DNA from 2 places in the Streptomyces tritici genome. Region 1 is predicted to be linked to the other one. Evidence: predicted binding sites of a transcription regulator. Region 1 holds the regulator's gene; the other holds the start of a gene.
The links. Region 1 encodes HspR, which represses chaperone genes until heat shock. Its sites were predicted from a motif close to TTGAGNNNNNNNNNCTCAA; they were not measured.
Positions count from the first base shown of each region.

Region 2: the regulator HspR is predicted to act here: its motif matches at 6,065-6,083, upstream of lon (endopeptidase La).

Region 1 is NZ_CP183183.1:3,639,752-3,655,292, reverse strand. It holds gene clpB (ATP-dependent chaperone ClpB) at 1-1,039, opposite strand, end outside; gene ACNJ93_RS16960 (pyridoxamine 5'-phosphate oxidase family protein) at 1,180-1,593, shown strand; gene ACNJ93_RS16955 ((2Fe-2S)-binding protein) at 1,715-2,035, opposite strand; gene ACNJ93_RS16950 (hypothetical protein) at 2,032-2,346, opposite strand; gene ACNJ93_RS16945 (helix-turn-helix transcriptional regulator) at 2,475-3,458, shown strand; gene ACNJ93_RS16940 (hypothetical protein) at 3,455-3,931, shown strand; gene ACNJ93_RS16935 (heat shock protein transcriptional repressor HspR) at 3,996-4,448, opposite strand; gene dnaJ (molecular chaperone DnaJ) at 4,453-5,625, opposite strand; gene grpE (nucleotide exchange factor GrpE) at 5,656-6,309, opposite strand; gene dnaK (molecular chaperone DnaK) at 6,309-8,141, opposite strand; gene ACNJ93_RS16915 (sugar transferase) at 8,415-8,912, shown strand; gene ACNJ93_RS16910 ((Fe-S)-binding protein) at 9,043-11,301, shown strand; gene ACNJ93_RS16905 (Yip1 family protein) at 11,514-12,404, shown strand; gene ACNJ93_RS16900 (S8 family peptidase) at 12,494-13,681, opposite strand; gene ACNJ93_RS16895 (precorrin-2 C(20)-methyltransferase) at 13,933-15,432, opposite strand; gene ACNJ93_RS16890 (precorrin-8X methylmutase) at 15,429-15,541, opposite strand, start outside.
Region 2 is NZ_CP183183.1:4,635,829-4,651,369, forward strand. It holds gene ACNJ93_RS21710 (multifunctional oxoglutarate decarboxylase/oxoglutarate dehydrogenase thiamine pyrophosphate-binding subunit/dihydrolipoyllysine-residue succinyltransferase subunit) at 1-2,523, opposite strand, end outside; gene ACNJ93_RS21715 (HAMP domain-containing sensor histidine kinase) at 2,868-3,956, opposite strand; gene ACNJ93_RS21720 (response regulator transcription factor) at 3,953-4,690, opposite strand; gene ACNJ93_RS21725 (spermidine synthase) at 4,803-5,471, opposite strand; gene ACNJ93_RS21730 (zf-HC2 domain-containing protein) at 5,566-5,838, opposite strand; gene lon (endopeptidase La) at 6,106-8,511, shown strand; gene ACNJ93_RS21740 (lytic polysaccharide monooxygenase auxiliary activity family 9 protein) at 8,576-9,451, opposite strand; gene ACNJ93_RS21745 (lysozyme) at 9,692-10,528, opposite strand; gene ACNJ93_RS21750 (MarR family winged helix-turn-helix transcriptional regulator) at 10,739-11,224, shown strand; gene ACNJ93_RS21755 (hypothetical protein) at 11,244-12,026, opposite strand; gene ACNJ93_RS21760 (nitrate- and nitrite sensing domain-containing protein) at 12,399-15,476, shown strand; gene ACNJ93_RS21765 (roadblock/LC7 domain-containing protein) at 15,473-15,541, shown strand, end outside.

The sequences.
Region 1 (15,541 bases):
CCTCGACGGTCGGCTCGGCGACCAGGACCTGCTGGAAGCGGCGCTCCAGGGCGGGGTCCTTCTCGATCCGCTCGCGGTACTCGTCGAGGGTCGTCGCGCCGACCATGCGCAGTTCGCCGCGGGCCAGCATCGGCTTGAGCATGTTGCCGGCGTCCATGGCGGAGTCGCCGCCGGCGCCCGCGCCGACGACGGTGTGCAGTTCGTCGATGAAGGTGATGATCTGGCCGTCGCTGGACTTGATCTCGGCGAGGACGGTCTTCAGCCGCTCCTCGAACTCGCCGCGGTACTTCGCGCCGGCGACCATCGCGCCGAGGTCCAGGGCGACCAGCCGCTTGTCCTTCAGGGACTCGGGGACGTCGCCCTTGACGATGCGCTGGGCCAGGCCCTCGACGACGGCGGTCTTGCCGACGCCGGGCTCGCCGATGAGGACCGGGTTGTTCTTGGTGCGGCGGGAGAGCACCTGCACGACGCGCCGGATCTCGTGGTCGCGGCCGATGACGGGGTCGAGCCGGCCCTCGCGGGCGGCCGCGGTGAAGTCGGTGCCGAACTTCTCCAGGGCCTTGTACGAGCCCTCGGGGTCGGCGTTCGTGACGCGGCGGGCGCCCCGGGACTTCTCGAAGGCCTCCTGGAGGCGGCGGGCGCCGGCGCCCTGCTGGTCGAGCAGCCGGCCGGCCTTGCCGCCCTTGGCGGCGACGCCCATGAGCAGGTGCTCCGTGGACACGTACTCGTCGCCGAGCCTGCGCGCGCGCTCGGTGGCGTCCGCGACCACGGCGAGCAGCTCGCGGTCGGGCTGCGGCGGGGCGACCGTGGACCCGGTGACGCTCGGCAGCGCGGCGAGCAGCCGCTCCGCGCCGGAGCGCACGGCGGCCTGGTCGGCCTCGACGGCGGCGAGCAGATCGGTGATGTTCTCGTTGTCCTGACCGGCGAGCAGCGCGAGGAGCAGGTGCGCGGGGGTCAGGTCCGGGTGCCCCTGGGACACGGCGCGGCTGGTGGCCGCGTTCAGCGCGTCCCGGCTCTTGTTGGTCAGTTCGGCGTCCACGTACGTCGTCTCCTCCTCGGGGTGCGGGCCGGCGCCCGGCTCAGACTGCTATGACTTCTCTGACTCATCCAACATACACAAAGTTGAGTCCATTCCGCTCAAGGTGTCGGAGGGGGCGGTGCGGCGGGTAGCTTCCGGGCATGGCGATTGACCCGAGCAACCCCGGCGACTCGTATCTCGGCTTCTGGCGCGAGTACCACATGTCCACCCTGACCACCCCGCGGCCGGACGGCACGCCGCACGTGGTGGCGGTGGGCGTCACGTACGACCCCGAGGGCGGCGAGCGGGGCATCGCGCGTGTGATCACGAACAAGCACAGTCACAAGGTCGCCAACGTCCTGGCGGCGGGCCCGGAGGGCGCGCGCGTGGCGGTGTGCCAGGTGGACAAGGGCCGCTGGGCGACGCTGGAGGGCGTGGCGCGGATCCGCACGGAGGCGGACGTCGTCGCGGACGCGGTGGCGCGCTACGCGGAGCGGTACGGGCGGACGCCGGCGCCGAACCCGGACCGCGTGGTCATCGAGATCGCGCTGACCCGCGCGATGGGCCGGGCCTAAGGGGGACACCCCAGGGATCGCGGGACGGGAAAAGCACAGCGGCGCCATCGTGTTTCAGGTCCACGATGGCGCCGCTGTGTGGGGGAAGCACCTGAGCGATCTGGAACGACGGGGGAACCGCTCAGGCACTGCGGGGGGTGGCGGTGATGGTCTCCGGTTCGACCAGCTGGTGGTCGCGCTGGTCGAGGTTGACGAAAATCATGCCGTACCGAATGGCACAGCGGACGGGCTGCGGAGCGCCGCGGGGCCGCCGCAGACAGCGGTACGCGCGGACGTCCTCGTCCTGTTCGCGAGCGACGACGATCGGTTCTCCGAAGAGGGTGACCATCAACGAATCGCCACGGTGGGGGATGGCCGTGACGAGGTCGATGAAATGCCACCCCGAGCGGTAGGCCGAGGCCATCTCCCGTCGGAAGACCCGGTCGTCCGGCGGCACGGTCATGCGCCCGAACCTGCCGGAGCGGAGTCCCACGTCGGCTCGCCGTCCGCGGTGGCCGGCGTCGAGTCCCACGTCGGCTCACCGTTCACGACGGCCGAAGCGAAGTCCCACGTCGGCTCGCCCAGCGGCGCCATGTCCCACGTGGGCTCGCGCTCGGCCGTCGGAGCGAAGTCCCACGTCGGCTCGCCCGGAGCGGCGACGACGTCGCCCGCGGGCGGCGTGTCCCACGTCGGCTCACCGTTCGCGGCGAAGACGCCGAGAGCAGCCGCCGCGGCAAAAGCTATGGCACCAAGTGCTCGAACCATCCTGGTCATGGCCGATCTCCACCTCTTTTGATCACAACCTCCTCCCCCGCGATTAAGACGATGGCTCACTCCGAACCCTTCCACCAGCAGGGCCAGGCATCATGTTCCTGTAATTCAGGACCCTGAGGGGGGTGCAAATGGAGCCTAATCAGATCGAATCGGGCGACGGGCACGGTCCTGGCGAGCTGTGCGACGACGGAAAGCGTCTCTATGCCGCCGCGTTGAAGAACGGGCGCATCGCCCGCGCCGACGTGGAATCGACCCCGTGCCTGCTCGAACTGGCCCTGCTGCACCCGGATCCCGACGAGCCCACGTGGCTGCGCCCGGTGCCGCCGTCGATCGCCCTGAACAAGCTGATCCACCCGATCGAGCAGGAGATCCAGCAGCGCCGGCAGCTGGCCATCACGCTCGCGGACACGTTCGAGCCATTCATGACGATCAACGCCCCCGATCCGGCGGGCACGCAGGCGATCACCGTCATCGAGGGCCTCAGTCTCATCAACGCCACGCTCGACCGCGTCATCAACGAGTGCACCGAGGAGCTGCTCACCATCCAGCCGGGCAGCGGCCGCAAGCCCGAGGTGGTGCAGGCGGGCCTGCGCCGCGTGGAGCCGCTGCTCGAACGCGGCATCCGCATGCGGACGTTGTACCAGCACACGGCCCGGCACCACTCCGCCACGATGGGGTACGTCGAGCGCATCGGCCCGTACGGGCTCGAGGTGCGCACCCTCGAGGAGATCATCGACCGGCTGATCATCGTCGACCGCCGGGTCGCCTTCATCCCCGCCCGGCGCGACCGCCGGGTGGCGCTCGAACTGCGCCACGAGGGCCTCGTGCAGTACCTGGTGGGCGTCTTCGACCAGTTCTGGCTCCACGGGGTGCCCTGGGAGGACGAAGTGCCGTACAGCCCCGCCGTGGACGGCGTGGGCGGCGTCCAGCGCTCCATCGCCAAGCTGCTCGTCGAGGGACACGTCGACGAGGCCATCGCGCGGCGGCTCGGGATGAACGTGCGGACCTGCCGGGCGCACATCGCCAAGCTCGCCTCCGCGCTCGGCAGCGGCAGCCGGGCCCAACTCGGCTACCTCATCGCCCAGTCGGGCATTCTGGAGCAGGACCAGTGACCGTACTTTCACCGCGCGTAGACCTCGACACCGCCGCCGGTCTCGTACGCGTCGGCGGCGAGGGGCTGCCCGAGGTCGTCGTCACGCGCACGGGCGAGGGCGAGACCGACGACGCGATTCCCGTCGGCACCCGCGACCCCGCCCGGCTCCGGCTCACCGTCGACGGCCGGGAGGCGGAACTCCGGCCCGCCAAGGGGCGGTTGTCCCGCCGGTCCTTCCGCGTCGACGCGGTCGTGGACGGCGTCGCGTACCGGCTCGTGCCCTGCTCGTACGCCGAGAGCCGGCTCAGCCGCGACGGCCGGGTCCTCGGGCGGCTCGACTGCACGGGGGACGGCCGCGTCGGCGCCGAGTGGGACACGGAGCCCGGTCCGGCGGACCTCGCGATCGGCACGGCCCTCGCCGCCGCCTTCGGCACCGGCGCCGCGCCCTGGTGGGAGATCCTGGCCCAGATGCTCGCCGAGCTCATCCCCTGACCGGCCGCGGACGTCAGAAGGCCCCCTCGGACGGCCGAGGGGGCCTTCTGACGGACAGGAGGAGCTACTCCGGGCGCTTCGGGCGCCAGACCACGAGCGCGCTCGTCTGCTGGACGTCCTGGTACGGGACCAGGTCGCGCCGGTACGAGGCGTGCACCTGGGCCTCGCGCTGGCGCAGCGTCGCCGCCGCGCCCTCGACCGCGGACTGCAGCTCGGCGACCCGCGCCTGCAGCGCCGCGACCTGGTTCTCCAGCTCGATGATGCGCTTGATGCCGGCCAGGTTGATGCCCTCGTCCTGCGACAACTGCTGCACCTGGCGGAGCAGTTCGATGTCGCGGGCCGAGTAGCGCCGGCCCCGGCCGGCCGTGCGGTCCGGAGAGACCAGGCCGAGCCGGTCGTACTGCCGCAGGGTCTGCGGGTGCAGGCCGGAGAGCTGGGCCGCCACCGAGATGACGTACACCGGCGTCTCGTCGGTCAGTTCGTACGGGTTACGGCTCCGTCCCGGACGGCTCTCCATGTCCTCATGCTCCCTTCGCGGCCTGGAACAGCTCTGCCCGCGGGTCCACGTCCGCGGTCGCCTCGCGGTACGTCTCCAGGGCCTCGCGCGCCTTGTCGGTCAGGTCCTTCGGGACCTGGACCTCCACGGTCACCAGCAGGTCGCCGCGCGTGCCGTCCTTGCGGACCGCGCCCTTGCCGCGGGCCCGCATCGTCCGGCCGTTGGGCGTGCCCGCCGGCAGCTTCAGGGTGACCGGGGGACCGCCCAGCGTCGGGACCTTGATCTCGCCGCCGAGCGCCGCCTCGTCGAAGCTGACGGGGACGGTCACGGTCAGGTTGTCGTCCTTGCGGCCGAACACCGGGTGGGCGTCGACGTGCACGACGACGTACAGGTCGCCGCTCGGTCCGCCGCGCTCGCCCGGCGCGCCCTTGCCGCGCAGCCGGATCCGCTGGCCGTCAAAGACACCCGCGGGGATCCGGACCTGCATCGTCCGGGACGACTTGGCCCGGCCGCTGCCGTGGCAGACCTCGCAGGGGTGCTCCGCGATCAGGCCGCGGCCCTTGCAGTCCACGCACGGGTCGGTGAGCGAGAAACCGCCGCCCGAGCCGCGCGAGACCTGGCCGGTGCCGACGCAGGTCGGGCACACCCGCGGCGTGCCGTTCTTGTCGCCGGTGCCGGAGCAGGCCTTGCAGGGCTGCTGGCTGGACATCCGCAGCGGGACCGTGGCCCCGTCGACCGCCTCGGTGAAGCTGAGCGTCACCTCGGACTCGACGTCCTGCCCGCGCCGCGGCTGGGTGCGCGTGCCCGCGCCGCCCGCGCCGCGGTTGAACAGGCCGCCGAAGACGTCCCCGAGGCCACCGCCGCCGAAGCCGCCGGCCCCGCCCTGGGCGCCGCCTCCGAAGAGGTCGCCCAGGTCGAAGTTGAAGGAGCCGCCGGGGCCGCCGGCGCGGAAGCCGCCGTTGCCGAACAGGGCGCGGGCGTCGTCGTACTCCTTGCGCTTCTTGGGGTCGCCGAGGACGTCGTTCGCCTCGGAGATCTCCTTGAAGCGCTCCTCCGCCTTGGCGTCCCCCTTGTTGGCGTCCGGGTGGTTCTCGCGGGCGAGCTTCCGGTACGCCTTCTTGATCTCGGCGTCGGTGGCGTCCTTGGGGACGCCGAGAACCTTGTAGTAGTCCTTCTCGACGAAGTCCTTCGTGCTCACCGGCGTCCCTCCTCTCGGACGATCCTCGCGTCAGCCCTCCTGGGGGCCACCGCTCTCCTCGTCGGCCTGCTTCTTCTCGTCCTTCGCGGCCGGCGCCGCCCCCGGCTGGGGCTCCGCCACCGCGACGCGCGCGGGCCGGATGGTCCGCTCGCCGATGCGATACCCGGGCTGCAGGATCGCCACGCAGGTCGTCTCGGTGACGTCCGGCGCGTACGAGTGCATCAGGGCCTCGTGGATCGTCGGGTCGAAGGGCTCGCCCTCCTTGCCGAACTGCTGCAGGCCCATCTTGGCGACGACCGTCTCCAGCGATTCGGCCACCGACTTGAACCCGCCCACGAGCTCGCCGTGGTCCCGGGCCCGGCCGATGTCGTCGAGCACCGGCAGGAGGTCCGACAGGAGGCCCGCGACGGCGATCTCCTTGACGGTGATCCGGTCGCGCTCCACCCGGCGGCGGTAGTTCTGGTACTCGGCCTGGAGCCGCTGGAGGTCCTGGGTGCGCTCGTTGAGCGCGGTGCGGACCTGGTCCAGCTCGGCCGTCAGACCGGCGGTCTTGTTCGCGTCCCCGGCCCGGGGCGCCGAACCCTCCTCCGTGGAGGGGGACTCGGCGGCCTCGGCGGCGTCGTCAGGGCCGGCGCCGGAGGGGACGTCGGGCTTCTCCTCGAAGCCCGGGGTCTCCTCCGTCATCAGGCAGCGCCGCCCTTCGGCTTCTCGTCGTCGACGATCTCGGCGTCCACCACGTCGTCGTCGGCCTTCGGGGCCTCGGCGCCCGCGGCGCCGGCGGCCTGCGCGTCGGCGTACAGGGCCTGGCCGAGCTTCTGGGAGACGGCCGCGACCTTCTCGGTGGCGGTGCGGATCTCCGCGGTGTCCTCGCCCTTCAGCTTCTCCTTGAGCTCGGCCACCGCCGTCTCGACCTCGGTCTTGACGTCGCCCGGGACCTTGTCCTCGTTGTCCTTGAGGAACTTCTCGGTCTGGTAGACGAGCTGCTCGCCCTGGTTGCGGGTCTCGGCGGCCTCGCGGCGCTTGTGGTCCTCGTCCGCGTAGCGCTCGGCCTCCTCGCGCATGCGGTCGACCTCGTCCTTCGGCAGCGAGGAGCCGCCGGTGACGGTCATCTTCTGCTCCTTGCCCGTGCCCAGGTCCTTCGCGGTCACGTGCATGATGCCGTTGGCGTCGATGTCGAAGGAGACCTCGATCTGCGGGACGCCGCGCGGGGCCGGCGGAAGGCCGGTCAGCTCGAACATGCCGAGCTTCTTGTTGTACGCCGCGATCTCGCGCTCGCCCTGGTAGACCTGGATCTGCACGGACGGCTGGTTGTCCTCGGCCGTGGTGAAGATCTCGGACCGCTTGGTCGGGATCGTGGTGTTGCGCTCGATGAGCTTGGTCATGATGCCGCCCTTGGTCTCGATGCCGAGGGACAGCGGGGTCACGTCGAGGAGCAGGACGTCCTTGACCTCACCCTTGAGGACACCGGCCTGGAGCGAGGCGCCGATGGCGACGACCTCGTCCGGGTTCACACCCTTGTTGGCCTCCTTGCCGCCGGTCAGCTCCTTGACGAGCTCGGCGACGGCCGGCATACGGGTGGAGCCGCCGACGAGAACGACGTGGTCGATCTCGGAGAGCTGGATGCCCGCGTCCTTGATGACGTTGTGGAACGGCACCTTGCAGCGCTCGAGCAGGTCCGCGGTCAGCTGCTGGAACTGGGCGCGGGTGAGCTTCTCGTCCAGGTGCAGCGGGCCCTCGGCGGACGCCGTGATGTACGGCAGGTTGATCGTGGTCTCCGTGGAGGAGGACAGCTCGATCTTCGCCTTCTCGGCGGCCTCGCGCAGACGCTGCAGCGCCATCTTGTCCTTGGACAGGTCGACGCCGTGGCCGTTGGCGAACTGCTTCACCAGGTAGTCGACGACGCGCTGGTCCCAGTCGTCACCACCGAGGTGGTTGTCACCGTTGGTGGCCTTCACCTCGACGACGCCGTCGCCGATCTCCAGGAGGGACACGTCGAAGGTGCCGCCACCGAGGTCGAAGACGAGGATCGTCTGGTCGTCCTTGTCGAGGCCGTAGGCCAGGGCGGCCGCGGTCGGCTCGTTGACGATGCGCAGGACGTTGAGGCCCGCGATCTCACCGGCCTCCTTGGTGGCCTGGCGCTCGGAGTCGTTGAAGTACGCGGGGACGGTGATGACCGCGTCGGTCACCTTCTCGCCCAGGTACGCCTCGGCGTCGCGCTTCAGCTTCTGGAGGATGAAGGCGGAGATCTGCTGCGGGTTGAAGTTCTTCCCGTCGAGCTCGATCTTCCAGTCGGTGCCCATGTGGCGCTTCACGGACCGGATGGTCCGGTCGACGTTGGTGACCGCCTGACGCTTGGCGACCTCGCCGACGAGCACCTCGCCGTTCTTCGCGAAGGCGACGACGGACGGCGTGGTCCTGGCGCCCTCGGCGTTGGTGATGACGGTGGGCTCGCCGCCTTCCAGAACGCTGACGACGGAGTTAGTCGTGCCCAGGTCGATGCCGACCGCACGTGCCATTTCGATTCCTCCAGCTGACCTGACTTGAGTGGAACTGACTCAAGGATGCACCACCCGTCCCATCGAGTCAACAGACCTGAGCGGGGGCGACTCAACTCTTCATCGGGCAGGCGGCTCAGGAAGGCTCGGGGAGCGGTGTGGCGGCCGGGGAATCTGCGGCCGGCCGTGAGAGAGTCGGGGCATTCGACGCCCCAAAGCCGGACATATACCGAGAAGGACCGCGACGGCTCTCTCGCAGGATCCCATGAACCGGCATGAAGCGGAGGTAAGGGCATGGCGAAGGGCCCGGACGCCAAGCGCGCACTCGACCTCACCGCCGCCCTGATCCTGCTGGCCCTGCTCTCCCCCGTCCTGCTCGCCGTCGCGGCGGCGCTCGCGCTCGGCGCGCTCGGCCCCCTGGAGCCTCCCGGCGGGGTGCTGCGCCGCGAGGTGCGGGCGGGGCTCGGCGGACGCCCGTACGAGCTGCTGAGCTTCCGGCGGGGCGGCCGGCTGGTCACCCGGCTGCCGCAGCTGCTGCACGTGGTGCGCGGCGAGATGTCGTTCGTCGGACCCGTGCCCCTGGCGCCGGACGACGAGGAGTGCCGGGGCGACGGCGTCCGGCGGCTGGCGGTCCGGCCCGGGCTGACCGGGCTGTGGCAGGTCAGCGGCCGCTCGGAACTGCCCTGGGAGGAGATGACCCTGCTGGATCTCCACTATGTGGACCACCACTGGCTGGGCATGGATCTGGCGATCCTGGGACGTACGATTCGAGCCTGGGCAAGGGTCGCCTGAGCGACACAGATCACCGCCGGCTCAACTACAGCAGGGCGGAATATCTGGGTACCCTCAAACGGACCTCAATAAGTTACCGCTTAGTACGTTCTACAGCCTCCGCCTCGCAGGCCCGCCCGAGGAGCCCGTCATGCAACTCGCCGCGATCATCGTGTCGATCGCCATCACGGTGGTGGCCGTCGCGCTGTTCGGCCGCGCCATCGCGCAGATCTACCGCTTCGTACGGCTCGGCCAGCCCGTGCCCGCCGGCACGCGCACCGGGGACCCGAAGCAGCGCACCATCACCCTGGCCAAGGAGTTCTTCGGCCACACCCGCATGAACCGCTGGGGCATCGTCGGCATCGCCCACTGGTTCGTGGCCATCGGCTTCTTCGCCCTGCTGCTGACGATCGTCAACGCCTTCGGCCAGCTCTTCCAGGCCGACTGGCTGATCCCGATCATCGGCGACTGGCTGCCGTACGAGATCTTCACCGAGTTCCTCGGCCTGATGACCGTGCTCGGCATCGTCACGCTCATCGTGATCCGCCAGCTCAGCAAGCCGACCAAGGCGGGCCGCAAGTCCCGCTTCGCGGGTTCCAAGACGGGCCAGGCGTACTTCGTCGAGGGCGTCATCCTCATCGTCGGCGTCTGCATCATGATGCTGCGCGCGCTCGAGGGCGCCCTGCACCACGTGGACGGCTGGGAGCCGGGCTTCTTCGCCTCGTACCCGGTGATCGCGCTGCTCGACGGCGCGGACGTGAGCACGCTGCAGAACCTCACGTACTTCTTCGCGGCGCTGAAGATCGTCACCTCCTTCACCTGGATGATCACGGTCTCGCTCAACACCAACATGGGTGTGGCCTGGCACCGCTTCCTCGGCTTCCCGAACATCTGGTTCAAGCGCAACGCCGACGGCTCCACCGCCCTCGGCCCGCTGCAGCCGATGACCACGGGCGGCAAGGAGATCGACTGGGAGGACCCGGCCGACGACGCGGTCTTCGGCGTCTCCCAGGTCGAGCAGTTCTCCTGGAAGGGCATCCTCGACTTCTCCACCTGCACCGAGTGCGGCCGCTGCCAGTCGCAGTGCCCCGCCTGGAACACGGGCAAGCCGCTCTCCCCGAAGCTCCTCATCATGTCGCTGCGCGACCACGCGCACGCCAAGGCGCCGTACCTGCTCGCGGGCGGCGGCAAGACGATGGAGGGCGAGGAGAAGGCCACCGAGGAGCAGCTCAAGGACGTGCCCGCGGCCGCGCTGGCCGAGGCCGAGCGCCCGCTGATCGGCACCGCCGAGGAGAACGGCGTCATCGACCCGGACGTGCTGTGGTCCTGCACCACCTGCGGCGCCTGCGTCGAGCAGTGCCCGGTCGACATCGAGCACATCGACCACATCGTCGACATGCGCCGCTACCAGGTGATGATCGAGTCCGCGTTCCCGTCCGAGGCGGGCACGATGCTCAAGAACCTGGAGAAGAAGGGCAACCCCTGGGGCCTGGCCAAGAAGCAGCGGGTCGAGTGGACCAAGGAGGTCGACTTCGAGGTCCCGATCGTCGGCAAGGACGTCGAGGACCTGTCGGAGTTCGACTACCTGTACTGGGTCGGCTGCGCCGGCGCCCTGGAGGACCGCGCCAAGAAGACCACCAAGGCCTTCGCGGAGCTGCTGCACATGGCGGACGTCAAGTTCGCGATCATGGGCGGCGAGGAGAAGTGCACGGGTGACTCCCCGCGCCGCCTGGGCAACGAGCCGCTGTTCCAGCAGCTCGGCCAGGAGAACGTCGCGATGCTGAACATGGCGTTCGGCGAGGACGACGAGGACGAGGCGACGAAGAAGCCGAAGTCGGCGAAGAAGATCGTCACGACCTGCCCGCACTGCTTCAACACCATCGCGAACGAGTACCCGCAGCTCGGCGGCGAGTACGAGGTCATCCACCACACCCAGCTGCTGCAGCACCTCATCGACGAGGGCCGCCTGCTGCCGGTGACCCCGGTCGACGGCCTGATCACCTACCACGACCCGTGCTACCTGGGCCGGCACAACAAGGTCTACACGCCGCCGCGCGAGATCATGTCCGCCGTCCCCGGCCTGCGCCAGCAGGAGATGCACCGCCACAAGGAGCGCGGCTTCTGCTGCGGCGCCGGCGGCGCGCGGATGTGGATGGAGGAGCGCATCGGCAAGCGCATCAACAACGAGCGCGTCGACGAGGCGCTGTCCCTCAACCCGGACATCGTCTCCACCGCCTGCCCGTTCTGCCTCGTCATGCTCACGGACTCCGTGAACGGCAAGAAGAACGACGGCAAGGCCAAGGAGAGCGTCCAGGTCGTGGACGTCGCCCAGCTGCTGCTGGAGTCGGTGAAGAAGCCGGTCGAGGAGCTGCCGGCGGAGGCCGAGGCCGAGCCGGAGCCCGCGCAGTAGGACAGCAGGACGCGGTACGTGGAAGGGGCCGCCCCCGAGGAGGGGGCCGGCCCCTTCGGCGTCCCCGGGCGCGTACCCGGCCGGGGCCCGGGCGCGTACCCGGCCGGGCCCCGGGCGCGTGCCCCCTAGGGGATGTCACAGGTCGGCCGCAAAGGCCCCCGTATCCCCCCGCGTGTGCACCGCGCACAGCGGGAACGGGTACGTTCGAGGACGTGGCTGGATTCAGGATCGGACGCGGCCGGGACAACCGCACCCCGCAACAACACCCGCAGCAGGCCCCGCAGTACGGGCGGCCGGCGGCCCCGCCGCCGTACCCGCAGCAGCAGTGGCAGCAGCCCCCGCAGCCGTACGGGGAGCCGGAGTACTTCGGGGACCCGTACCCGCAGCAGGCCCCGCAGGGCCACCCGCAGCAGGGTCACCCCCAGCAGGGGCACGGCCGGCCGGGCCACCCCCAGCAGGGTTACGCGGCGAACAACCCGGGCCACACCCGCGCGTTCAGCATCCACGACGACCCGTACAACGACGGGTCCGCCTACCAGGCGGCCCCGGTCGCCCCGGCCGGCCCCCGGCTGCCGTGGAAGGCCCTGCTGAGCGGCATGGTGCTGCGGCCCGGCCCGACGTTCCTGCAGATGCGGGACTACGCGGTGTGGGGCCCGGCGCTGGTCGTCACCTTCCTCTACGGCCTGCTGGCGATCTTCGGCTTCGACCAGGCGCGCGAGGAGGCGATCAACGCGACGCTGTCGAAGGCCATCCCGTACGCCCTGATGACGGGCGCGGGCTTCGTCGTCGGCGGTCTGATCCTCGGCGCGGTGACGCACACCCTGGCCCGTCAGCTGGGCGGCGACGGGGCCTGGCAGCCCACCGTCGGCCTGTCCATGCTGATCATGTCCATCACGGACGCGCCCCGGCTGGTCTTCGCCCTGTTCCTGGGCGGCGAGAACCCCCTGGTGCAGGTGCTCGGCTGGGTGACATGGCTGGCGGCGGGCGCGCTGTTCACCTCGATGGTGAGCAAGTCCCACGACCTGCCGTGGCCGAAGGCGCTGGGCGCCTCGGCGATCCAGCTGATCGCGCTGCTGTCGCTGATCAAGCTCGGCACGATCTAGAGAGACGCGTGGCACGAGGCCGCCGCCGGCTGTCCCCGACAGCCTGCGGCGGCCTTCGTCGTACGCGGCGCTCCACGCGCCTCGCGCGGTTACAGGGTCGAGGTCTGCAGCAGCAGGTTCGGGGAGCCCTTCGAGACGCTCAGGACGTCCGGCACCGCGTGCCCGACGACCCAGTCCTGGACCTCGGCCGCGCTCGCCGAGGGGTTGGCCTGCTTGTACAGGGCCGCGACGCCCGCCACGTGCGGCGCCGCCATGGAGGTGCCGTTCAGCGCCTCGCTGCCGCCGCCGAGGCGGGCCGAGACGATCTGCGCGCCGGGGGCGTAGATGCCCAGGCAGGGGCCGAAGTTGGAGAAGTCCGTCTCCAGGTCACGGTGGTCGGTGGCCCCGACGGTCAGGACGCGCTCGGCGCTCGCCGGCGAGACCTCGCAGGCGTCGACGGAGCTGTTGCCCGCGGCGATCACGGGCAGGATGCCCTTGGCCGCCACGGCGTCGGCCGCGTCGTTGACGGCCTGGCTGCGGCCGCCGCCGAGGGAGGCGTTGAGGACGCCGACGACGCCCTCGTCGGCCTGCCGGCCGACGTAGTCGAAGCCCGCGATGATGCCCGACCACGAGCCGCTGCCCTCGCAGTTCAGCACGCGGACGCTGACCAGGTCGGCGGAGCGGGCCACGCCGAAGGTGTCGCCTCCGACGGTGCCCGCCACGTGGGTGCCGTGCCCGTTGCAGTCGGCGCCCTCGCGGCCGTCGCCGATCGCGTCGTAGCCGAAGTAGGTGCGGCCGTCGTACTCCGTGTGGTCGTAGTCGATGCCGGTGTCCAGGACGAAGACGCTGACGCCGCGGCCGTCCGATGCGGCGTCGAAGCGGTTGTCGAGCGGCAGGTACGGCTGGTCGATGCGGTCGAGCCCCCAGCTCGCCGCGTCGGCCTTCTTGGTCCGCGGGGCCACGGGCGCGACCGAGACCGTCGCGTCCTCCTCGACGGCCGCGACGCCCGGGGTCCGGCGCACGGCGTCCACCTGGGCGGGCGTCAGCCTCGCGGCGAAGCCGTTGAGCACGGAGGCGTACTGGTACAGCGGCTTCACGCCCGGCAGCCGGCCCGCGAAGGCGGTCGCGTCCTGGCCGCGCTCGAGGGTGACGATGTACTGCCCCGGGATCGCGTTCGCCGAGGTGCGCAGCGGGGCGGGGCTGGGGGCGCCGCTCTCGCCGGCCGAGGACGGCGCGGCGGCGAGCAACGGGAGGGCGACCAGAAGGGCTGCGGACGTGGCCAGCGCAGGCAGGCGCATGGGGGAGTGCTCCGTTCGGGAGAGAACCGCGCGCCCCGGCCGGTTCCGGGGCGCGTATCACAGCGCTGCCAAGCAAGCACGGCACGGACGCGCGAAAACGTTCACTCGCGGCGCGACATCACGACTCCCGGGACGAGAACCCGGATGCCGCGCCCGCCCGAGTGAGCCACTCCCCCACCCGGCCGACGCCCCCCGCACACGACGAGGCCGCCGCTCCCGGGTGGGTGCGGCGGCCTCGGCCGGGGCTCCGCTCAGCCGTAGCGGCGGGGCGTCCAGGTGAGGGTGCGGCCGTCGGGGCGTTCCACCGCTCGGGTCTGGGAGGAGCCGATGAGGAGGAGGGTGCGCATGTCGACCTCGGAGGGTTCCAGGGTCTTCAGGGTGACCACGCGGACCGACTCCTCCGGGCCGCCGACGTCGCGGGCGACGACGACCGGGGTGTCGGGGGAGCGCAGTTCCAGGAGCAGGTCGCGGGCCGCGGCGACCTGGTGGGTGCGGGACTTGGAGCCCGGGTTGTACAGGGCGAGGACGAGGTCCGCGCGCGCGGCGGCGCGCAGGCGCGCGGCGATGACGTCCCACGGCTTGAGCCGGTCGGAGAGGGAGATCGTCGCGTAGTCGTGGCCGAGCGGCGCGCCCGCCGCCGCGGCCGCCGCGTTCGCGGCCGTCACGCCCGGCACCACGCGCACCGGCACGTCCGCGTACGCGGGCTCCGCGGCGACCTCCAGGACCGCCGTGGCCATGGCGAACACGCCCGGGTCGCCGCCGGAGACCACCGCGACGCGGCGGCCCCGCCGGGCCAGGTCGAGCGCGAACTCGGCGCGCTCCGACTCGACCTTGTTGTCCGAGCCGTGCCGCCGCTGACCGGGCCGCAGCACCGGCACCCGGTCCAGGTAGGTGGTGTAGCCGACCAGGTCGTCCGCGTTCTGCAGCACGCCCCGGGACTCCGGGGTCAGCCAGCGCGCCCCGGCCGGGCCGGTGCCGACGACCACGACCTCGCCGGGCGTCTCCCGGGACTCCGGGACCTCCGCGTCGATCCGGGACGGCAGCACGGCCACCGAGAAGTACGGCACCGACTCCGGGTCCACGTCCGCGAGCCGCCCGGTCCGCTCGCCCGCCATCGTGGCGCGCTCCACGTACCGCGCGTCCTCCAGCCGGCCCGCCCGCTCCAGGGCCCGCTTCACGGCGGGGAAGGTCCGGCCGAGCTTCATCACGACCGCGGAGTCCGTACCCGCCAGACGGGCCGTCAGCTCCTCCTCCGGCAGCGTGCCGGGGACGATCGTCAGCACCTCCTCGGCCTCGCACAGCGGCTCGCCGAGCCGGGCGGCCGCCGCGCTGACGGAGGTGACGCCGGGGATGACCTCGGTGTCGTAGCGGTGCGCGAGCCGCTTGTGCATGTGCTGGTACGAGCCGTAGAACAGCGGGTCGCCCTCGGCGAGCACGGCGACCGTGCGGCCCGCGTCGAGGTGGGCGGCGAGCCGCGCCGACGCCTCCTCGTAGAAGTCGTTCAACGCCCCCCGGTAGCCGCCGGGATGGTCGGTGGTCTCCACGGTGAGCGGGTACATCAGCCGCTCCTCGACGTGGTCCTCGCGGATGTGCTCGGCCGCGATCGACCGGGCGATGGACCGGCCGTGCCGGGCGGAGTGGTACGCGATCACGTCGGCGGCCGCGATGGCCTTCACCGCGGCCACGGTCATCAGGTTCGGGTCGCCGGGGCCGAGGCCGACGCCGTACAGCTTGCCGCGCTGCTCGCTCATGCCTGGATCTCCGCTTCGTGCGCGAGGGCGTTGAGCGCCGCCGCCGTCATGGCGCTGCCGCCACGCCGGCCCCGTACGACCAGGTACTCCAGCCCGAGTCCGTTCGCCG
Region 2 (15,541 bases), 1.0 Mb from region 1:
GGTGTTCACGGCCACCGGGAACTCGGCCTGCGTGTCCGGGACGTGCACCGGGGCCGGCGCCGAGGTGGCCTCGCGGACCTCCGCGAAGACCTTCTCCAGCTGGCCCTGGAAGTCCTGGAGCGCCTGCTCCGCCTCTTCCAGCGTGATGTCGCCGCGACCGATCAGCGACTCGGTGTACAGCTTGCGCACCGAACGCTTCTTGTCGATCAGGTTGTACATCTGCGGGTTGGTGAACTGCGGGTTGTCGCCCTCGTTGTGACCGCGGCGGCGGTAGCAGATGAGGTCGATCACGACGTCCTTGTTGAACGCCTGGCGGAACTCGAAGGCCAGCCGCGCGACGCGGACCACGGCCTCCGGGTCGTCGCCGTTCACGTGGAAGATCGGCGCCTCGATCATGCGGGCCACGTCCGTGGCGTACATCGAGGAGCGCGAGGACTCCGGCGCGGCGGTGAAGCCGACCTGGTTGTTGATGACGATGTGGACCGTGCCGCCGGTGCGGTAGCCGCGCAGCTGCGACATGTTCAGCGTCTCGGCCACGACGCCCTGGCCCGCGAAGGCCGCGTCGCCGTGCAGGGCGACCGGCAGGACGGTGAAGTCCGTGCCGCCCTTGTTGATGACGTCCTGCTTGGCGCGGACGACACCCTCCAGGACCGGGTCGACCGCCTCCAGGTGCGAGGGGTTGGCGACCAGCGACACCTTGATCTGCTCGCCGTCGAGGCCGGTGAACACGCCCTCGGCGCCCAGGTGGTACTTCACGTCGCCGGAGCCGTGCATCGACTTCGGGTCGAGGTTGCCCTCGAACTCGCGGAAGATCTGCGCGTACGACTTGCCGACGATGTTGGCGAGCACGTTCAGCCGGCCGCGGTGGGCCATGCCGATGACGACCTCGTCGAGGCGGGCCTCGGCGGCGGAGTCGAGCACCGCGTCGAGCAGCGGGATGACGGACTCGCCGCCCTCCAGCGAGAACCGCTTCTGGCCGACGTACTTGGTCTGCAGGAAGGTCTCGAACGCCTCGGCCGCGTTCAGCCGGCGCAGGATCCGCAGCTGCTCCTCGCGCTCCGGCTTGGAGTGCGCGCGCTCGACGCGGTCCTGGATCCACTTGCGCTGCTTCGGGTCCTGGATGTGCATGAACTCGACGCCGGTGGTGCGGCAGTACGAGTCGCGCAGCACGCCGAGGATGTCGCGGAGCTTCATCATCGACTTGCCGGCGAAGCCGCCGACCGCGAACTCGCGCTCCAGGTCCCACAGGGTGAGGCCGTGCTCGGTGATGTCCAGGTCGGGGTGCTTGCGCTGGCGGTACTCCAGCGGGTCGGTGTCGGCCATGACGTGGCCGCGGACCCGGTAGGAGTGGATCAGCTCGAAGACGCGGGCGGCCTTCGTGACGTCGTCGTCGTGCGAGGCGTCGATGTCCTTGAGCCAGCGGACCGGCTCGTAGGGGATCCGCAGCGACTTGAAGATCTCGTCGTAGAAGCCGTCCTCGCCGAGGAGCAGGTTCGCGACGATGCGCAGGAACTCGCCGGAGGCGGCGCCCTGGATGACCCGGTGGTCGTAGGTCGACGTGAGCGTCATGACCTTCGAGATGCCGAGCTTGTTGAGGGTGTCCTGGCTGGTGCCCTGGAACTCGGCCGGGTAGTCCATCGAGCCGACGCCCATGATGACCGACTGTCCGGGCATCAGACGCGGCACGGAGTGGACGGTGCCGAGGCCGCCGGGGTTGGTCAGGGAGACCGTGACGCCGGAGAAGTCCTCCATCGTCAGCTTGCCGACGCGGGCGCGCTTGACGATGTCCTCGTAGGCCTGCCAGAACTCGAAGAAGTTCAGCGTCTCGGCCTTCTTGATGCCGGCGACGACGAGCTGACGGTCGCCGTTGGGCTTCACCAGGTCGATGGCCAGACCGAAGTTCACGTGGTCCGGCTTGACCAGGGTCGGCTTGCCGTCCTTCTCCGCGTACGACCAGTTCATCGACGGCATGGCCTTGATGGCCTGCACCATCGCGTAGCCGATGAGGTGGGTGAAGGAGATCTTCCCGCCCCGGGCGCGCTTCAGGTGGTTGTTGATGACGATCCGGTTGTCGAAGAGCAGCTTCACCGGGACGGCGCGGACGGACGTGGCCGTCGGCATCTCCAGCGAGGCGTTCATGTTCTTCGCGACGGCGGCGGCCGGACCGCGGAGCGTGATCAGCTCCGGGCCGTCGGCGGCGGTGGCCGGGGCGGCCTTCGCGGGCGCCGGAGCGGCGGCCGGCGGGGCAGCCGGGGCCGGGGCGGCGGCGGGGGCGGCCGGGGCGGCAGGTGCGGCCTGTGCGGGGCTCACCTGCGGCGCGGCGGCGGAAGCCTCCGTCGAGCCGGGCTTGTAGTCGGCGAAGAAGTCCCACCAGGCACGATCGACCGAATTCGGGTCCTGGAGGTACTGCTGGTAGATCTCGTCGACGAGCCACTCATTGGCGCCGAAGGCGGTCGCAGGGTTCTGACCCTGCCCGTCTTGGTCGGTGGAGGTACTCGGGGTACTGGGGGACTGAGACGACACGGCGGTAACCGCCCTCTTCCGCTTCACAAGGTGATGGACAGCGGAAATAAAGGCTACGCCTCCCCGGCCGGGAGGTGCAGGCCGGGCACTCCAACGTCGCGCAAGTCACACTTGACGAGGTGTTTCGGCGCTGTGAATGGCGGGAAACAACCGTGGTTTCGCCTCTGTGAGGGTACGAAGAACCGCGGCCGCGGCCCCGTCCGGTTCGCAGCCCTGCTCACACTGTGGCCATCACCTGGCCACGTACAGTGCAGCTCCTGCTCTGGGTGGTGCAGGAGCATCCACACGCATCCACGCAGAACGCGCGCTTCCGGTTCGACCCTACGTCAATCTCGCGGTCAACATCACGCCGGAAGGCTGCCCGGCAGGGTGACGCGTATGCGGCAGCCGCGTGAAGATTCGGCCACGCCGATGCGGCCGCCGTGCAGATCCACCGCCCAGCGTGCGATCGCCAGGCCCAGGCCCGTGCCGCCGTCGCTGCCCTTGCCGCCCTGGCCGGCCGCCGCGCCCCGGTTGAACCGCTCGAAGACCTTGTGCCGCTCCTGCTCGGGGATGCCCGGGCCCTCGTCCTCGACCTCCAGCTCCAGCGAGTCCGGGTACGGGCCGCGCCGGGCCCGTACGGTGACCCGGCCGTGCGGCGGGGAGTGCTTGACGGCGTTGTCGATCAGGTTCGCCATCACCTGGTGCAGCCGCTCGGCGTCCGCGTGCGCGGTGAGCTCCGGCGGGGAGACGTCCAGGTGGAGATGGACGTCGGTGCGGTTGTGCAGCCCGGACGTGGAGTCCAGGCCGCGCTGCGAGGCGGCGAGGTTCGCCTCCCGCAGCACGCCCGACAGGTACGGCCACACCTCGAAGCGGCGTGCCCGCAGCGTGACGACACCGTTGTCGAGCCGTGACAGGTCGAGCAGCGTCTCCACCAGCCGGCCGAGCCGCTCGGTCTGCTTCAGGGCGGTGCGCATGGTCTCCGGATCCGCCTCCGAGACCCCGTCGACCACGTTCTCCAGGACGGCCCGCAGCGCCGCGATGGGCGTGCGCAGCTCGTGCGAGACGTTGGCCACCAGCTCCTTGCGGTGCTGGTCCTCGGCCTCCAGGTCGTCCGCCATGCGGTTGATGCGCCGGGCCAGGCCGCCCAGCTCGTCGCGCCGGTCCGCGCCCTGCACCCGGCGGCTGAAGTCGCCGCGCGAGATCGAGCCGGCCACCGTCGTCATCTCGTCCAGCGGGGCCGTCAGCCCGTGCGCCACGAACTGCGTGATCAGCAGCGTCGCGATCATCGCGAAGATCGTGATGTAGCGGAACTCGGTGGACGTCCGGATGGCCACCAGCGCCAGGCCGGAGGTGAGCAGGACCGCCCCGACGACCAGGGCGCCCAGTTTCGTCTTGATCGAGATCACGATCCGGCGCCGGCGGCGCGCGGCGGGGCGGCCCGGCCGGGTCATGACGCCGGGGTCTCCAGCGCGTAGCCGACGCCGTGCACGGTACGGATGCGCTCGGCGCCGATCTTCCGGCGCAGCGCCTTGATGTGGCTGTCGACGGTGCGGGTGCCCGAGGCGTCCGCCCAGTCCCAGACCTCGGCGAGCAGCTGCTCGCGGGAGAGCACCGCGCGCGGCGTGTTCGCCAGGCAGACCAGCAGGTCGAACTCGGTCGGCGTCAGGTGCACGTCCTCCGCCTTCACGCGCACCCGGCGCTGCGCGTGGTCGATCTCCAGCTCGCCGAGCCGCAGGATGCCGCTGCGCGGGGTCACCGCCGCCAGCGCGGCCCGCTCCACCCGGCGCAGCAGCACGTGCACCCGGGCGGCCAGCTCCCGCATGGAGAAAGGCTTCGTCATGTAGTCGTCGGCGCCCACGCCGAGGCCGACCAGCATGTCCGTCTCGTCGTCCCGGGCCGTGAGCATCAGGACCGGGACCGGCCGCTGGGCCTGGACCCGGCGGCACACCTCCAGGCCGTCGAAGCCGGGCAGCATCACGTCCAGGACCATCAGGTCCGGCTGCCACGCCTCGGCCGCGTCCACCGCGGCCGGGCCGTCCGTCGCGGTCTGCACGAGGAAGCCCTCGGCGCGCAGCCGCGCCGAGACCGCGTCCAGAATCGTCGCGTCGTCCTCGACCACGAGTACCCGACGCTGCGCACCGGGGGTGGCCGCCGCACCGTTGTGAGTGGTGTTCGTCTGCTCCATCGCCCGCCCCTGTCGCGTTGCCGCGTGTGCTGTCGTTCGTGCCGCCGGTTCGTTTGCGGCAGTGATCCGTACGTTGTCGGTCAGCAGCGTAAAGGCAGTCGGCGCGTCCCGGCTACGCAGGTCGTACGCCGAGGTGCACCACGTCGGGAACGCCTCGGGCAACGCGGATCTCTTCGGTTCTTACCCCGCTGAATCCGGCATTCCGCAACGACTTCTCGAAAGCGGGGGACGGCTGCGCGGACCACACCGCGAGCACGCCGCCCGGTTTCAGTCGGGCCTTGCAGGCGTCAAGTCCGGCCGGAGAGTAAAGACTTCCGTTGTCCTCGGTGACCGTCCAGTCCGGCCCGTTGTCGATGTCGAGGCAGAGCGCGTCGTACGTCTCGGTGCTCGAGTGCAGGTGAGCGACCAGATCGGTGTGCAGCACCTCGCTGCGCGGATCGGCCAGCGCCGCGGCGGAGAGCGGGGCGAGCGGGCCGCCTCGGTGCCACTCGATGATGGCCGCCTCGCGCTCGACGACCACGATCCGGCCCCAGCGGGGGTCCGCGGCGGCGTGTGCGAGGGAGAATCCCACGCCGAGCCCGCCGATCAGGACGGAGGGGGCGGGGCGGCCGGCGGGCAGGGCGTCGAACGCGGCGTCCACGAGCAGGCGTTCGGAGCGGCCGTCGGACGTGTCCATCAGGAACGTGCCGTTGGCGATGATCTCGAAGTGCTCGTCGCGCCGGCGCAGCACGACTTCTCCGTACGGTCCCTCGCGCCGGTCGAGGGTGACGGGGCTGGACATGGTCCCTCCGGTGACGGTCTCTCGGATCTCTCGGATACGGGGTCGCCCGGCCATCCTGCTCGGCGGGGGCGGCCGGGGCCAAACCCGCGGCGCCTCAGGCGCCGAGCCTTCCCGGTCCCTTCTCGTCCCCCTCCCGCGCGCAGCCGATGCGCTCCAACAGGGCGTCGTGCAACGCCGCGAGGCACGGGCCGTGCGGGCCGCGGCGTACGGCCAGGCCGACCGCGTCGGCGCAGGCGCGGCACGCGTCGAGATGCGCCTCGGCGTGCGCGAGCAGCTCGGGGGAGAGCTCTCCCCGGGCGTAGGCGGCGATCCAGTGGCCGGGCATGTGCCGCGGATCGGCGCGGAGCAGGCGGAAGGACTCGGGCACGGCGGCTTCGCTTCTTTCGGGTGCGGGGGGAGCGGGGGCGGTCGGCGACCCGGTCGTCACGGGGAGGGAACGCGCCGAGCCGCCGGAAGGTTGCCTTCCATGGCATCTCCCCGAAGCCGCCGGTCGCACGGAGGGCGCACGGGTCGCGGCCCGCGCGCCGGGCGCGCCCCGTGTGGCATCGCTCACAGCGAACACGAACCGGGGAACAATCCCCCGCTCACAAGCATTGAGTCGGCATAACTCAACTTGAATGCCGGAGGGAAGATCATGGCTTCGACGTCCACACCGCTCACTCTGCCTGTGCTGCCGCTCGACGACGAGGTCGTGCTGCCCGGGATGGTCGTGCCCCTGGACCTGTCGGACCCGGACGTGCGCGCCGCCGTGGAAGCGGCCCAGGCCGCCGCGCGCACGGCGGGCGGGCGCAAGCCGCAGGTGCTGCTCGTGCCCCGCATCGACGGCGCGTACGCCGCGACCGGCGTGCTCGGCACGGTCGAGCAGGTGGGACGCCTGTCCGACGGCGACCCCGGCGCGCTGATCCGCGGCCGCGGCCGGGTCCGCATCGGCGCGGGCACCACCGGCCCCGGGGGCGCCCTGTGGGTCGAGGGCTCCGTCGTCGAGGAGCAGGTCCCCGACCCGCTGCCCGGCGCGGTCACCGAGCTGGTCAAGGAGTACAAGGCCCTCGCCACCAGCTGGCTGAAGAAGCGCGGCGCCTGGCAGGTCGTGGACCGCGTCCAGCAGATCGACGGGGTCTCCGCGCTCGCCGACAACTCCGGCTACTCGCCCTTCCTCACCCTGGAGCAGAAGGTCGAGCTCCTGGAGACCGCCGACCCGGTCGCCCGGCTGAAGCTCGCCACCGCGCAGCTGCGCGAGCACCTGGCCGAGCAGGACGTGGCCGAGACCATCGCCAAGGACGTCCAGGAGGGCGTCGACAAGCAGCAGCGCGAGTTCCTGCTCCGCCGTCAGCTGGAGGCCGTCCGCAAGGAACTGCGCGAGCTCAACGGCGAGTCCGAGGGCGACGAGTCCGACGACTACCGGGCCCGTGTGGAGGCCGCGGACCTGCCGGAGAAGGTGCGGGAGGCCGCGCTCAAGGAGGTCGAGAAGCTGGAGCGGTCCAGCGACCAGTCCCCGGAGGGCTCCTGGATCCGCACCTGGCTGGACACCGTCCTGGAACTGCCGTGGAACGAGCGCACCGAGGACCAGTACGACATCCAGGGCGCGAAGGCCGTGCTCGACGCCGAGCACGCGGGCCTGGAGGACGTGAAGGAGCGCATCACCGAGTACCTGGCCGTGCGCAAGCGGCGCGCGGAGCGCGGACTCGGCGTGGTCGGCGGCCGCCGCGGCGGCGCGGTGCTGGCGCTGGTCGGCCCGCCCGGCGTGGGCAAGACCTCGCTGGGCGAGTCCGTCGCGCACGCGATGGGCCGCAAGTTCGTCCGCGTCGCCCTCGGCGGCGTACGGGACGAGGCGGAGATCCGCGGCCACCGCCGTACGTACGTCGGCGCGCTGCCCGGCCGGATCGTGCGGGCGATCAAGGAGGCGGGGTCCATGAACCCGGTGGTCCTGCTCGACGAGATCGACAAGGTCGGCTCCGACTTCCGCGGCGACCCGGCCGCGGCGCTGCTCGAAGTCCTGGACCCGGCGCAGAACCACACCTTCCGCGACCACTACCTGGAGGTCGAACTCGACCTCTCCGACGTGGTCTTCCTGGCCACGGCGAACGTCCTGGAGGCCATCCCGGAGGCGCTGCTCGACCGCATGGAGCTGGTGCGGCTGGACGGCTACACCGAGGACGAGAAGGTCGTCATCGCCCGCGACCACCTGCTGCCGAGGCAGCTGGAGCGCGCGGGTCTGGAGCCGGGCGAGGTGGTCCTTGAGGACGCGTCGCTGCGGAAGCTGGCCGGCGAGTACACGCGGGAGGCGGGCGTCCGCAATCTGGAGCGCTCGATCGCGCGGCTGCTGCGGAAGGTGGCGGCGCAGCACGAACTCGGCGAGCGCGAGCTGCCGTTCACGGTGGGGCCGGACGACCTCCGCGCCCTGATCGGACGCCCGCACCACATCCCGGAGTCCGCCCAGGACCCGGCGGAGCGCCGTACCTCGGTGCCCGGCGTGGCGACCGGCCTCGCGGTCACGGGGGCGGGCGGCGACGTCCTGTTCGTCGAGGCGTCGCTGGCCGACCCGGAGACGGGCGCGGCGGGCCTGACCCTGACGGGGCAGCTGGGCGACGTGATGAAGGAGTCCGCGCAGATCGCGCTGTCCTTCCTCCGCTCGCACGGCGCGGAGCTGGAGCTGCCCGTCACCGGTCTGAAGGACCGCGGCGTGCACATCCACTTCCCGGCGGGCGCGGTCCCGAAGGACGGTCCGAGCGCCGGCATCACGATGACGACGGCCCTGGCCTCGCTCCTGTCGGGCCGCCTGGTCCGCACGGACGTGGCCATGACCGGCGAGGTCTCCCTGACCGGCCGCGTGCTGCCCATCGGCGGCCTGAAGCAGAAGCTCCTGGCCGCCCACCGCGCGGGCATCACGACCGTCGTGATCCCCAAGCGCAACGAGGCCGACCTGGACGACGTCCCGGCCGAGATCCTCGAGAAGCTCGACGTCCACCCGGTCACCGACGTCCGCCAGGTCCTCGACCTGGCCCTCGCCCCGGCCGAGGTTCCCGTGGGCGTGGCGGCGTGACGACCCCGTAAGCGGTGGGGCGCTCTCCTTCGGGAGAGCGCCCCACCGGCGTGTCCGCCGCCGGTCAGGACGTCCTGCGGCGGCGGGGCAGGAGGAGGGTGAGGGTGGCGAAGGCGGTGAGGGCGGCGGTCGCGGCGAGGGTGGGGAGGAGGGGGGAGGCAGGAGTGGTGCCGGCGGAGAGGGCCGGTGGGTGTTCGTCGCCGCCGTGGCCGGCGTGGCTGACGGTGGAGCGGTCGGCGCCGGCCGCGAGCTTCGCCTCCGTGGGGGCCGTGGCCGTGGTGGCGCCGCCGAAGGTGACGTCGGAGCAGCTGTAGAACGCCTCGGGGGAGTCGTTGCGCTGCCAGATCTGGTACACGATGTGGCGGCCCGTGCGGGCGGGGAGGGTGCCGGTGAACGTGTAATGGCCGTCCGTCGCCGTGCGGGTGGTGCTGTACGTGGCGACCGGGGTGGTGTCCAGGTCGGACCACTTCAGGGGCTGCGTCGGGTCGAAACCCTGCTTCGTGACGTAGAGCGTCATCGTGCCCGAGTGCGGGGCCGTCGCGCGGAACTTGAAGGTGAAGGAGCCCGCCGCGACCGCCGTCGCGGGCCAGTCGGTGCGGGCCCAGTCCAGGGCGCGGTACTTGTCGCGGCCGGCCGAGCAGAGCTTCCCGTCCGGGACGACCGCCTGGTGCCGGCCGTCCACGTCCGCGAGGTTGACCTCGTTCCAGTCGTACAGCGGCTGGGTCCCCGAGTCGGCCACCAGGTCCTTGCAGACCTGGGACCTCGGGGTCTCCGGGCCCTCCGCGTAGCAGGCGGCGATCCGGCTCACGGGGTTGAACACCGCGCCGTGCGCGCTCGCCGTCGCGGGCAGCAGCGGGACGAGCACGGCGGCGGACAGGGCGGCGGCCCCGGCCAGGGCGGCGGTGCGGCGACGGGCCGTGCGGCCGGAGGACGGCGGCATGGGGGAGGACGGCGCGGACGGCATGGGGGAGGGCATGCGGGGCTCTCTCTCGTACGTGGGGGAGGACGGGACGAGTGCGCGAACAAGCGGAAGCCCCAGGGGAGTTGGGCCCGCTCCACGTCCGAGCTTCGCATTGGTCCATACCAATCGGCAAGAGGCGCGGCGGAACGGCCGGACGGCCCTCCGGGCGTGCCGCCGCACGCCCGGAGGGCCGTCCTCAGTCGGTCGCCGTGCCGGGGATCAGCCGTAGGCCAGCGCCCGCACGCGCGTGATGTCGCCGTTGAAGTGGTTGTGGTCGCCGACCGTCGGGCCGGTCGAGGTGTACTGCCACATCGTGTAGTACGTCCAGCCGGCCGGGAGTTCGCCGACCGTCGAGGCGTACCGCGCGATCCACAGCGGGTTCGTCGTCGCGAAGCCGCCGTAGTTGCCGGTGCACTGCTTCCACCAGCTGGTCGCCGTGTAGATCACCGGGTCGCGCCCGGTCCGGTACTTGTACCGGTTCACGAAGTCGCGGATCCACGCGACCATCCCGGACTGCGTCTTGCCGTAGCAGGTCGCGCCGTACGGGTTCCACTCCATGTCCAGCGCGCCCGGCAGCGTCCTGCCGTCCCGCGACCAGCCGCCGCCGTTGTTCACGAAGTAGTCCGCCTGCGCCGCGCCCGACGCCGTGTCGGGGGTGGCGAAGTGGTACGAGCCGCGGATCATGCCGACGTTGTAGGAGCCGTTGTACTGCTGCGTGAAGTACGTGTTCTTGTAGTACGTGCCCTCCGTCGCCTTGACGTAGGCCCAGCGGACCCCGCTGTTCCACAGGGTCGTCCAGGCCACGTTGCCCTGGTGGCTGGAGACGTCGACGCCCTCGGCCTGGGTGACCATGACCGAGGGGCCGCCGGGCCTGCCGTCGCGGCCGTCGTGCTTCGGGACGCCCATGCCCATGTACGCGGTGCCGCGCTCGGGCACCTGGGCGGCGCTCGCCGCGCCGGGCAGGGTCAGGAGGAGGGCCAGCGCCGCCAGCACCGCGGTGAGCACCGCGGGCCGGCCGGCGAGGGTTCGGGACTTTCCGGATCTGTGCACGGGCATTGCGTGCCTCCGAAAGGCTCGATGGGGGGATCGTCGACATGCCGTGGTGTGGACATGTCAGTAGTGACGCTACGCACGTAGACCCGCGCGGCGGAAGGGCCTCCGGGTGCTGCCGATGGTCTACGCCTGCGAAATACTGGAGGAGCTGCGGCGTTGTCCGCGGCGCGAAGGAAACTTTCAGCGATCGGAAAGCGCGCGAGGGGTGCTGACGTGCACGGAAGCGGTACGGGGAGTGAAGCCGATCCCACGGCCGGGAATGGCGTGGACCAGGAATTCCTGGCCCTCGAACGGGAATTGTCCGTGTTCCTGCGCCGCGCCCGCGCCTCCTCCGGCGAGATGGCCCGCGAGGTCCACCCCGAGCTGGAGCCCGCCGCCTACGGACTGCTCGTCCGGCTCGACGAGGCCGGCCCGCAGCGCGCCACCGAACTCGCCGCGTACATCGGCGTCGGCAAGGCGACCATGAGCCGCCAGCTGCGCGCCCTGGACGACCTCGGGCTGATCGCCCGCGACCCCGACCCGGCCGACGGCCGCGCCTGGCTCGTCCGGCTCACCGACGAGGGCCGGGCCCGCTTCCGCAGCGTCCGCGACGCCCGGCGCGAGCGGTACGTCCGCAAGCTCGCCGACTGGGACCGCGGCGAGGTCGCCGAACTCGCCCGCCTGCTGCACCAGCTCAACACCCGCGCCGCGAGCGACTGACCGCCGCCGGGGCGGGCGCCTACAGCTCCGCGTACACCGCCGTCGCGTCGTCGTGGAGCTTCCAGCGCCGTACGCCCCCGGCCTCGCCGTCCGCGGCCTCCCGGGCCCGCACCCGGTCCACCAGCCCCCGCGGCCCCTCCTTCGCGAGCAGCGCGCAGCAGTCCGCCCAGTCGCCGGCCCCGAACAGCTCCACCCAGCGGGCCGCCCCGTCGGTGAGCGCCGCCAGCGCCCGCACCCGCGCCCTCGGCGTCGTCCCGGTGACCGCGCGCCGCGCGACCGCGGGGTCCGCCGCCGCCGTGAAGAAACCGCCCTCCCGGTTGCGCAGCCGGTCGGTCGCCTCGTGGGAGCGCAGGATCTCGCGCGGCACCCGGTCCAGCCGGTCGTCGCGGACCGCCGTCACCGCGCCCGAGGGGGACTGCAGGAGCAGCACCGCGTCCGACAGCACCAGGTACTCGACCGTCTCCTCGTCCCACCGGGCCAGGGCCACCGTCGCCTGCGGCGTACGGACGTGAGAAAGGTCACACGTGTCGCGGTGGGCGTTTGCGGTGCGCTCGATGGCAGAGGACAGGATCTCCGTCAGGGTCATGTCCCGTCGTGAACCGGACAGTTCGGTCAGCGCGCCCCCGAGTCGCGCCGTGAACCACGGCACCGTGTGCACACAACCCACCGCTCCGGTCGGCGGGGTCACCCCGTCCAGGACCGCCACCGTGCCACCCGCTCCCGCCGCAGGGAGAACGGCGGCCGCCCAGTCCTCGTTGGGGCGTTCGGGGCTGCCGGGCACGGAGACGAGTTCGGTGCGCATGATCCCAGTCTGCCGTCCCGCGGACCGGTCTGCATGACTCCTTCACAGCGCCTCCCGAAAGCCGGAATCGGCCTGAACGGAGCCGCGGACAGGGCCCGGGAAGACGGAAGCGGAACGTCCGGGGAACTGCGGGCGCGCATCCTGCCAAAGCCCGCCCGGAAGATCCAACCGGCGCCCGGAAACGGACTCCGATCCGTAACGGGGGGAGTTGTTCGGCCCCTTGGGAGTGTTGTTCACTCGTTCGGGTGGCGGAGTGGCCGATGCGCGCCCCCCTCCCAAAACCACTGGAATGGTCGGAAGCCGTACCAGGGGTGGGGGCGTTCTGCAGTGTGACCGGTCGTCACCTCTGCTTCATGGGCGGACGAGTCAAGAATGCGAGCACCGGTGCAGAAGAAGCGGCCTGGGAGCAAGAACGGCACGCGCGTGGAGACCCCCGGTGACCCGCAGAGCCCGGGCGCCGCGCAGACGCGGCCGGGCGGCGACGACGTCGTGCCGGGCAAGCGTCCCGCCCGCGTGCGCACCCGTCTCGTCGGCGGTGTCGCCCTCGTCTCGCTGACCGTGCTCGCCGCGGGCGCGCCCGCCGTCCTCGGCGCCTCCACCGAACTCAAGGACGCCCAGTCCCTCGTCGACCTCGCCGCGCTCGACCGGCAGGCCGTCACCCTCGCCCACTCCCTCGCCGACGAGCGCGACGAGGTCGTCGCGTACGTCGCCGCCGGACGCGACGACCAGCGCGGCCCCGCCAAGAAGAAGCGGAAGATCACCCCGGCCCGCTCCGCCCGCGTCGACCGGCAGATCGACGAGATCCGCGCCGACGCCCCCGCCGACCTCCGTCGCGAGCTCGCCACCGTCCCCTCCGTACGCCGCGCCGCCCTCACCGGTGAGGGCACCGCCCTGGAGACCTTCAAGGCGTACACGGACGTCATCACCAAGCTCCAGGCCCTCGCCGAGCGGCTCGCCGAGCGCACCCCGCCGGAGATCGCCGAGGCCACCCGCGCCCCCGCCGCCCTCGGCCGCGCCGTCGAACAGGCCTCCGCCACCCGCGCGCTGCTGCTCGGCGCGCTCGCCGTGCCCGAGCCCAAGGGCGGCGGCAGCCACTACGACCCCATCACCGGCACGATGGTCCCGGACGAGGACGAGGGGGCCGCCGACGCCGAGGCCGCCCGCACCGCCCTCAGCGGCGCCGCCCAGCAGGCCCGGGTCCGCGAACTCGCCGCGCTCGCCGACTTCGACCAGGCCGCCACCGCGACCGCCCGCGACTCCCTCGCCTCCACCGTCACCGGACCCGAGGTCAAGCAGGCCGAGGCGCTCCTCACCAAGCTCACGGACGAGCCCGAGCTCAGCCGCGCCGAGAAGCGCACCGACCCGGCCCGGCTCGACGCCGCGCTCTCCGCCCGCATCGAGCAGATGCGCGGCGTGGAGTCCGCGCTCGCCACCGCCCAGGTCGAGCGCCTGGAGACCGTCCGCGACGACGCGTTCACCTCCCTCGAACTCGGCATCGGCTACCTCGGCGGCTGTCTGCTGCTCGCCGTCGGCGTCTCCGCCGCCGTCGCCCGCACGCTCACCCGCCCGCTCGCCGTGCTGCGCATCGGCGCCGCCCGGCTCGCCGGCGCGGAGGAGCCGCAGACCGAGGAGCCGGTGCGCTTCACCGGGCGCAACGACGAGTTCGCCCAGGTCGTACGGTCCCTCAACACGCTGCAGCACCGGCTGGCCGGCCTCGCCGGAGAGGTCACGCGGCTCGACGAGGACCGGGTCGGCCTCGCCGGCGCCCGCGAGGCCCTCGCCGCGGAGTTCACCGCCCAGCGGGCCGAGCTCCAGGAGCAGACCGCCCGGCTCACCGCCGAGCTGGAGCAGCTGCGGCACACCGTCCGCCACACCTTCGTCAACCTCTCGCTGCGCACCCTCGGGCTCGTCGAACGCCAGCTCGGCGTCATCGAGAAGCTGGAGGAGCGCGAGCAGGACCCGGACCGGCTCGCCACGCTGTTCAAGCTCGACCACATGGCCACGGTCATGCGCCGGCACAGCGAGAACCTCCTCGTGCTCGCCGGCCACGAGCACATCCACGGCCACCCCGGCCCGGTCCCGCTGGTCGACGTGCTGCGCGCGGCGGTCAGCGAGATCGAGCGGTACGAGCGGGTCGCCATCCAGTCCCTGCCGCCGCACGCCCAGATCGCCGGCTTCGCCGCGGACGACCTGAGCCACCTGATCGCCGAACTCCTGGAGAACGCCACCTCGTTCTCCCCGCCGGACGCCCAGGTCCAGCTCTCCGGCTGGCTCCTGGAGACCGGCGAGGTCATGCTCTCCGTCCAGGACGAGGGCATCGGCATGACCGAGAGCCGGCTCGCCGAGCTGAACGCCCGGCTCGCGGAGCCCGAGCAGGACGGCGACGCGGACCTGGAGGGCGAGGGCCTGGGCATCCGCGTCACCGCGCTGCTCGCGGCGCGGCTCGGCGTCCGTGTGACCCTGCGGGAGCAGAAGCAGGGCGGTGTGGCGGCGGTCGTCGTCCTGCCGCTCCCGCTGCTCCCGGAGGCCCCGCCGGCCGCGGCCCCGCCGGCGGTCCCGGTCGCCGGCGGTCCGGCCCCCGCGATCAACCTGCCGGGCTCGGTGGCCGAGGCCAACTCCAACACCCTGCCCGGGCGCACCCGCGACCCGCTCATCGCGCTGGCGGAGAAGACGGCGGCAGAGGCGGGCGAGCCCGCGGAGCCCGCCGAGGCCGAGCCCGCGGACTCCGCCGTACCGGAGGCCGAGGCGCCGACTGCCGAGGACGAGGCCGAGGACGAGGTCGCCACGGAGGCCCCCACGGCCACCGACGCCCCGAGCGACACGGCCGTCACGGAGGCCCCCGCCGCCACCGGCGCCCCGGCCGACACGGAGGCCACGGAAGCCACGGCCGTCACGGACGCCGTCGGCGTCCCCACCCCGTCCCCGGCCGAGACCACGCTTCAGGTCCGCCTCCCGCTCGGCCCGGAAGAGGAACCGGCCTCGGACACCGAGCCGGCCCACGCCCCCGAGCCCACCCGGGACACCGAGCCGGCCCGCGCCGCCGCCCCCGAGGCGCCCGCCATCCCCGAGCCCCGGCCCGAGGCCGTACGTGAGGCGACGCGTCCCGCCGAGCCCGCGGACACCCCCAACCCCTACGCCATCGGCCCCGACGCCCATGAGCGGGCTCCCGAGCCCGGCCACGAGGACGTACCCCGGCTGACCGACAAGGGGCTGCCCAAGCGCACCCCCCGGATCGTCACGCCGGCCGACGTGCCCGCCCCGCGCCCCGCCGGAGGCATCGACGCCGAGGCGCTGCGCGCCCGGCTCGGCGGCTTCCACCGGGGCGCCCAGGAGGGCCGCCGCGACGCCGCGGCGGAACTCGGCGCGCCCGACGACGTGCGCACCGGGTCGCACCACGCAGGCAGCACAGAGGAGTCGACGGGGGAGACAGTCGAGGAGGCACGCAGTTGACTGCGACCGGAACATTCGGACTGAGCACGGAGGCCCGCAATCTGCAGTGGCTCCTGGGCAACCTC